Regions from separate parts of the Solibacillus sp. FSL K6-1523 genome, predicted to be linked through region 2. Evidence: riboswitches for the same ligand, from Rfam matches in the RefSeq annotation. Region 2 holds a riboswitch; the other holds the start of a gene.
The links. A riboswitch is a leader RNA that binds a small molecule or an ion and turns the genes downstream of it on or off. The one in region 2 is predicted to bind FMN.
Positions count from the first base shown of each region.

Region 1 (4,441 bases), 1.1 Mb from region 2:
ACGACTAAAGGAAAGTGCCGTCTTTGATTCTCATACGGAAAAACAACCTATCAAAATGAAGAAAAAGATGAGCTGGAAGCCTTTAATTGCATCGATTGCCTCACTTTTTGTTCTTGTTTTTATTGCTTCTACTTTTATGGGGAATGCACCTGAAATATCGCTGCCATCGGATACAGAGGATGCGCAATTGGAAGATACGTCATCACATGAGCCAGCCACAACGAGAATGATGGAAAGTCATTCAGTGGATATGGAGAATGATACGCTATCACCAAAAATGGCTGCAACACCGATTCAAACAGTAGTTAATGAGCAGCAATTACAAGGATTCACATTATTTACGATTGGGTTAGCAGGCGATGATGCAGAAAGTGTACCCGTTAGTTTTTTAATTCCCAATGAAATTGTGGAGCGTCAATTAGGTACAAAAACGCCGACAAAATTACAGCTGTATCAGGAGTTTGCGCCATTCATTGAGGAACAATCATTGGGCTTTAAAGAATATCATCCCATTAAAGGAAGCTTTACAGAAAAGGGTGATGATTTAGTGCATCAGTTACCAGATGACCATACGTATGATATTGGCTCTGCAGCACTATCGAATTATGTAGGAGCTTTAATTGATACATTTGGTGAGAGTTATAACCGAGTACTGTTAACCAATGCAGAAGGAACACAAATGACGCTTAATCACATGGGAGAAATAAATAATCCGATCGAATTAACAGGGAAAATGACACATTATAATTATTTTAGTTATCAAATGCGAGATGGTTCAACTTATTTAAGTCCGAATTTTCGAATGAGTTTTAGCAATGTGAAAGATGCTTTATTAAATATGACGACAGAAGCCAATGATATTTTTCATACGGCAATTTTGCCCGATGTTTCCTTTCAAGTAAAAGTAAAGAAAAACATAGTAATTGTTACTTTTGATGAGTTATTGGATTTAGAAAATTATGATTCTACTCAAGCAATGCGCATGATCGAAGGAATTCTTTTAACGGCAGCTAGCTTTAATAAAGAAGTAAAATTCGAACAAATCAAGCAGCAAGATTGGGGCGGCTTTCATTTTTCAAAACCGTTGCCTAAACCAGTTGCAGCAAATTTAGTTGTCTACGATTTTAGTGCAATTGAATAGTTCAAAAGAGAATTGTAAGCAGATGGCTTTACAATTCTTTTTTTTATCCTATAATGAAGGTGTAACATAATTAAATATTGATTCATCTTCGGGGCAGGGTGTAATTCCCGACCGGCGGTAATATAAAGTTGTAGCCTCTGACCATTTATTTGGAGGACGCTACATTCAACTTTTCGAGCCCGCGAGCCACTTTTTTGTGTGCAGGATTTGGTGCGATTCCAAAGCCGACAGTATAGTCTGGATGGGAGAAGATGGAGGTACGGTCGTTATTTCATGAAAATACCGTGTTTTTTGTAACCACAATTTTTGTTTTTCTAGTAAGAAGAAAAGCTCTATTTCCTATACAAAGAAATAGGATGGGGTTATGTTTTTGAAAAACATGGGGTAGACCTTTATTTAAGTGTGCCTATTCTCCCTTATGCTTCTTTATATGCATAAGGGTTTTTTCATGGAATGATTTTGATTCGTCCTTTCTTCTTGCAAGAGTGAATCAGCAATGAGGAGAGATATTTTATGCGTAAGAAAAATTTAAAGTTACGTTCATTCGTAACAATTGGTATGTTGAGTAGTATTTCGTTTATTTTGATGTTACTTAACTTTCCATTACCGTGGTTCCCAGTATTTTTGCAAATTGATTTTAGTGATATCCCTGCGTTAATTGCAGCAATTACAATGGGACCGGTTGCAGGTATTTTAGTAGAGTTAATTAAAAACGTATTAGATTGGATTTTTACTGGCGCACCAGAAGGGATTCCGGTGGGGCATATGGCCAACTTTGCAACAGGTATTTCGTTTGTGATCCCAGCGTATTATATTTATAAAAAATTCCCAACAGTAAAAGGGCTTATTGGCGGATTAGTAATTGGTACATTTACTATGTCATTTGGAATGGCGGTATTAAATTACTTCGCGTTTTTACCAATGTATACGTATTTATTAGGAATGCCAGAATTTAATATGTACGAAACGATTATTTTAGGTATTTTACCGTTTAATATAGTAAAAGGGATTATTCTAGTAGTCATTGCGACGATGATTTATCGTACGATGCGTGTATGGATTGAAAATCAGCGCGCGCAGTTTTTAGCGTAATACCAGAGAAGTCAGCATGCCATTAACAGGGTGCTGACTTTTATTTTTTCTATAAATTTAAATTAATGATTGAAATCAAGTGACGAGACTGGTATCATATTGTACATTGTTGTGAAAAATCAATTTATTTCGAGAATGGCAACTATTAAACTAACATCATAGGAGAGACTTAAATGGATAAAAAAGTACCCTTTTCAACGTATGCTGTCATTGGGACGATGTTATTTGGCATGTTTTTTGGTGCAGGTAACCTAATTTTCCCGATTCAAATGGGACAGCTTGCAGGCACAAATTATTGGCCAGCGCTTATTGGATTTTTAATAACGGCGATCGGATTACCCTTTTTAGGAATATTGGCAATTGGACTTTCGGGAAGTAATGGTTTAAAGGATTTGGCAAGTCGTGTGCATCCTGTTTTTGGCGTATTATTCGCACTTGCACTGTATTTAACAATTGGTCCGTTTTTTGCGATCCCACGTACGGCAACGGTTCCGTTTGTTGTCGGGTTTGAGCCGTTTATTGCACCAGATCAAATTAAATTATGGCTAGCTGTTTTTAGCTTTGTCTTTTTTGCGATTGTATTTTACTTTTCATTAAATCCAGCAAAAGTAATGGATTACATAGGGAAATATTTAACACCTGCTTTTTTAGTGTTTTTATTTATACTTATTGCGATTAGTATTTTCTCTCCGATGGGCAGTTTTTTCAGTCCAGCAGGTAGTTACGTGAATGAAGCGTTTATGACTGGTTTCAAAGAGGGCTATAATACGATGGATGCCCTTGCTTCGTTAGCATTTGGGATTATCGTTATTAATGCCATTAAGCGCGCAGGAATTACGGATAAAAAAGAAATCGCCAAAGCGACTTGGAAATCAGGAATTTTTGCGATGGCATTAATGATGCTAATTTACGGGTTAATTACGTATATGGGGGCATCAAGTGTCGGAATGGTCGGGACATTTGATAATGGCGGTCAAATATTTGCGGCTGTTGCAGAACATTACTTCGGTGCATATGGTGCCATTTTATTGGCAATCATTATCGTGTTAGCTTGTTTAAAAACGAGTATTGGGCTCATTACAGCGTGTAGTGAGTTTTTCCATGAAGTGTTCCCGAAAATTAGCTATAAATCATTTGTTGTTGCATTATGTTTAGTATCATTTACAATTGCGAACTTCGGTTTGACGAATATTATTACGTTTGCAGTTCCTGTTTTAATGTTCTTATATCCTTTAGCAATTGTTCTAATTATACTTGGACTTGCTTCAACATACTTTAAAAATAAGCAATCGGTATACGCAGGTGCAATTATTTTGACAATCTTTATTAGTACGATTGACGGTTATAATGCATTGATTACGAATGTACCAGCATTTGAAGTGAATTTTTTAACAGCGATTTCTAATTTTTATGCGGATATATTGCCATTCTATTCAATCGGACTTGGCTGGATTGTGCCGGCAATAATTGGCGTACTCATTGGATTAATCATCCCTAAAAAAAGCATAATAAACTAAATGAAACCTTAATTGGTCGGCGTTCTATTGCAATTGATGGCCATTATAAGATAAATAAAAAAATGACATTACGACTCGTTCGTGGTGTCATTTTTCTGTTTTTCGCAAAAAAATTAATAAACGTATATTTTTTTCAAAAAAATATATATTTATCGTTTTCAAATAGATGAAAAATAAGGAATAATAGTAGAGAAAGATGTATCGTTATGGATCTTCAAACTGTGGATGTTCTAATACACAGGGATTGAAACAAATACAAGGAAATGTATTTGCTATTTAAGTTAAAAGGAGAGGTGTTTGAATGCCAAAGCAACACATTAGTAAAAAGAGTAAGGCGCTCAATCTGACTCGCCGCATTGTTATGATTGCAATTGGTGCAATTATGACGGCCTATGCATTAGAAGCTATATTAATTCCGAATGCAGTAATTGATGGTGGAGTAACGGGTGTAAGTATTATGGGGAATTATTTATTTGGGATTCCACTTGGTATGTTACTATTCGTACTAAACATTCCATTTGTTTATTTAGGTTACAAGCAAGTCGGGAAAACATTTGCCATATTAACGATGGTAGGAATAGCTTTACTTTCGATATCGACAAGTTTATTACATGGAATTAAGCCGATTTTAAGTTCTAATGATCCGCTGTTAATTGTATTATCAGGTGGAGTCATGCTAGGCGTCGGTATT
Region 1 is NZ_JBBOSU010000001.1:1,360,748-1,365,188, forward strand. It holds gene MHI10_RS06285 (hypothetical protein) at 1-1,141, shown strand, start outside; FMN riboswitch at 1,222-1,398, shown strand; gene MHI10_RS06290 (ECF transporter S component) at 1,655-2,233, shown strand; gene brnQ (branched-chain amino acid transport system II carrier protein) at 2,407-3,750, shown strand; gene MHI10_RS06300 (YitT family protein) at 4,052-4,441, shown strand, end outside.
Region 1: it holds a riboswitch for FMN, as region 2 does, so the genes downstream of both, MHI10_RS06290 (ECF transporter S component) here and ribE (riboflavin synthase) in region 2, are expected to answer to the same signal.

Region 2 (4,441 bases):
TACGATTCAAATTCGCCATTTCGATAGCTGAAATGGCGCTATCATAGCCTTTGTTCCCTGCTTTCGTTCCAGCACGTTCAATTGCTTGCTCGATGTTTTCAGTTGTGACAATACCGAAAATAACTGGGATTCCTGATTCAAGTGAAACGTTCGCAATCCCTTTTGCTGCTTCATTACAAACATAATCATAATGCGTCGTAGAACCTCGGATGACCGTACCTAATCCAATAACCGCATCATAGTTCCCTGTTGCGACCATTTTTTTGGCGATAAACGGTACTTCAAATGCTCCTGGTACCCATGCAATATCAATATTTTCTTCTGAAACACCGTGGCGCTTTAATCCATCTAATGCCCCGCTTAATAATTTATCGTTTATAAATTCATTAAATCGGCCAACAATAATGCCAATTTTTAAGTCTGTTCCTACTAATTGTGCTTCAAATGTTTTTCCCATGTTCATATCCCCTATATTTTTATTTGAGTAGTCGGAATTGTCATACCAACTTTATATTGATCAATATATGCCCCATTATGCAGAGATGTAATTTTTATTTAAATGCAATGCTAATGCATCAATCGTTATAAATTTTAAATTAAATTTTTTAGCGATTTCCCATAAATCCGGTACGCGCGCCATTGTGCCGTCTGCATTCATAATTTCACAAATTACACCGACTTGTGCGGAATCGCAAAGCTTGGCTAAATCAACTGCCGCTTCCGTATGCCCTCTACGTTCCAATACACCACCGTCTTTTGCAAGAAGTGGAAACACATGCCCGGGACTTCTAAAATCCTCCGCTCGAACATCTTCATCTAGCATTGCCAACATCGTATCCGAACGCTCAAATGCGCTAATACCGGTCGTTGTTGTTTTATAATCAACACTCACTGTAAATGCCGTTTGATGGACATCTGTATTCATTTGGACCATTGGCTGTAGTTGCAACTTATCCGCGATGCTTTGTGAAACCGGCGTGCAAATTAAACCGCGCCCATACATTGCCATAAAGTTAATATTTTGTGGTGTCGCATGTTCACCTAACACTAAAAAATCTCCTTCATTTTCACGGTTTTCATCATCGACTACAATGATGACTTCCCCTGCTTTTAACGCCTCTAGCGCCTCTTCAATTGCATGAAACATTTCGGTTCACTCCTTAAAATCCGTGTTGTTGTAAAAAATCCATTGATAGGTTATCGGACTGACTATTCGTTAAATGCTGCAAAATATATTTGCCGATTAAATCGGTTTCAACGTTTACGAGATCCCCTATTTTCTTCATGCCGAATACTGTTTCTTTATACGTATGGGGAATTAATGACACCGTTAAAGTGGACGTTGTGACATTAAAAATCGTTAAACTCGTACCATCTAACGTAATCGAGCCCTTTACTAAGCAATTTTTCAAAAGTTCTTTCGGCACAGCCAAATCAATATAAACTGCATTGGCAACATGACGCTTTTGAAGGATTTTAGCAACACCATCAATATGACCTGAAACGAAATGCCCACCAAATCGACCGTTTGCAGCCATCGCTCGCTCTAAATTAACAGCTGAGCCGATTTGTAATTGTTGAATGCTGGATGCTTTCACTGTTTCCGGCATCACATCTACTGTAAAAGCATTCGCCGTAAATCCTGTAACCGTTAGACAAACGCCATTAACTGAAATACTATCTCCCAGTTTTACATCTTCTAACACCATTTTCGCTTGAATGGTCAACACCATTGCTTGTAGTGTTGACTTCATTTGTTGAACCGTTCCTTGTTCCTCGATAATTCCTGTAAACACCTTTCTCACCTCATCCTAAAAAAATAGAAAAAACCCCGACAATAGCTCGGAGTTTTGATGAGAGTTATAAAAATGGCATCGTCAAATAAACTTATTTTCATGTATTTTTGAAAAAAGTTGACCATTTTTATTTCCTTCTCCCATCCAGACTATACTGTCGGCTTTGGATTCACACCAAATCCTGCTTCTTAAAAGCTCGCGGGCTTAGAATTTCTTCATCACCGCCGATTGGGATTTTCACCCGACCCCGAAGGAAATACATATAAAATTGTAAAGGGTTTTAAGAAAAACAAAAAAACCACATAGAAGATGCTCTACGGGGTGACTAGAAAATTCTCATTTAGGCATCACGAAATAAACCTTCTTGTAAACGGAAAAAATTACACAAAGGGCTCATAAAACGCCTAACCAATCCTTCTCTCATCCAGACTATACTGTCGGCTTTGGAATTACACCAAATCCTGCCAAAAAGGCTCGCGGGCTTAGAATTGCTTCATCACCGCCGATTGGGATTTTCACCCGACCCCGAAGGACTATTCAACTATGACGCCCATTATAGCAAACTATTTTTATCATTGCAAAATAAGTTTTGAATCTTTTTTATTTTGCGTAGATGATTGGAACGAATTAGCCTATATGATCGCGCTATTCATCACTTTCAACTTTTTATCTGCCTAAGCCATATTAATTTCCTTTAATAATTGAAAATGGCCAAGCATACATTTGACTAAACATAAATTTAAGATGAAAAAGGTGGTTGATCAATGCAAACTGCACTTATATATATCGTAATGTTACGTATCCTTTCTGGAAGCGTTGATATTATAGCTGCATATATTATGTTCAAATTAAATGATTTAGAAAAAGCGTTTATTGTGAATTCATCCCTTGCGCTAATCGGACCCATCATTTTCATTATTACGACAGGCATAGGCTTGACGGGTTTAAGCGATAAAATATCATTAGCAAAAATGATTTGTCTACTTGGTGGTGTGACCTTAATTTTTATTAGTTTACGAATGAAATGATGGGACAAACCCTTGCCATATCACAACGTAATCAACAGCATGAATTTGAAATTTCCTAACTCCATAAGGCATTGAAAGTAAGATTGGAGGAAATACGATTTTGGTCTGGAATTATGAAAACAGCCACTTCATGGAGAATTGGCTATTTTCATTTGATATTATTTAGTATTTTTAAGCACTTCGCTTAATTGTAATGGCGAAATTGTCCCTTGATGAAAGTATAATTGCCAGCTGCCATCCATATAGAACTTCTTAACGTATTTCAATTTCTCGTCTGACAGTATTTTATCTAACTTTTCATGACTTCCCCGTACTTCAAGCCCAATGTGACTTTCCTCTAATTGCTTTAAATATTCTTTTAAATTCACATACAAAAATCAGCACCCCTAATTTCAAAATATATTTATATGCTCAATTGATTATACTCTGTAATACAATTACATACATTTAATTAATTCATATCGAGAAAAGAGGCCTTTCTATGTTTATTTATGTGGTTAAACCGGGTGATAGTTTATACTCCATTGCTGTAATGTATCAAGTTAATATGGATAGTATCCGCATCATGAACGGATTAACAACCGATAGTTTAGTCCCCGGACAGGATCTACTTATCCCAACCAATATGTATACGGTCCAGCCTGGTGATACATTGTTTTTAATCTCTAAAATGAGTTTCATTCCGATTGAGACGATACGACTATACAATGGACTCCAATCCGATTTTTTAATGGTTGGAATGACCTTGTATTTACCGCCTCCGCCTAAATACTCTGCAGAAAATTTAAGTTATATGTACCCGACCACCCCTGAACAGGACGAATTAATTATCCGTACTTTTGCACCCATCAATACGTTTTTGGCCATGTTTGAATACCATATTCTTGAAGGAGGAACACTAAGCACACTTAATGACGAGTTTGCGATTCAAACTGCACGCAACAATGGTGTAGCACCTGTAGCCACTATTACGAACTTAACAACAGAAGGATTTAGCCCTGAAGTGACACGTCAAGTATTAACTTTTCCTGATCAGCGAGACCTCCTCATTGACAATATATACAATCTTGTCATATCAAAAAATTACGCTGGCGTTAATATTGATTTTGAAAGGGTAAGGGAAGAAGAAAGAGATTTATATTCCGACTTTTTACGGTTAGTGAGTGATCGTTTAAAACCAGAAGGATATTCTGTTTCCGCTGCAGTTCCAGCTAAAACAAGTGAAGATATTCCATGGTTAAAAGGGTATGATTTCGGTGGAATTGGAGCAGCTGTAGATTTTATATTTATAATGGCTTATGACTGGCATGTGCCAACAATGGAGCCTGGTCCAGTTGCGCCGATTGACGAAGTAAGAAAATCGATTGAATTTGCACTTCAACATATGAATCGAGAGAAAATCATGCTTGGGGTACCACGTTATGGATATGAATGGACGTTGGACGACGATGGGAACGTAATTAGCGGAAGAGCTGTTTCAGTTTCTGGTGCAACACAACTTGCCTTAAATTATCAAGTCCCTATTCAATATTCACTTGAATACGAACAACCGTTTTTTATTTACTGGGATGAAAATGGGAACCAAAACATTGTTTGGTTTGAAAATGCTCAAGCACT
Region 2 is NZ_JBBOSU010000001.1:2,500,263-2,504,703, forward strand. It holds gene ribH (6,7-dimethyl-8-ribityllumazine synthase) at 1-457, opposite strand, end outside; partial or broken gene ribB (3,4-dihydroxy-2-butanone-4-phosphate synthase) at 569-1,147, opposite strand; gene ribE (riboflavin synthase) at 1,161-1,796, opposite strand; FMN riboswitch at 1,925-2,055, opposite strand; FMN riboswitch at 2,205-2,333, opposite strand; gene MHI10_RS11850 (DUF2619 domain-containing protein) at 2,561-2,824, shown strand; gene MHI10_RS11855 (hypothetical protein) at 2,983-3,192, opposite strand; gene MHI10_RS11860 (glycosyl hydrolase family 18 protein) at 3,306-4,441, shown strand, end outside.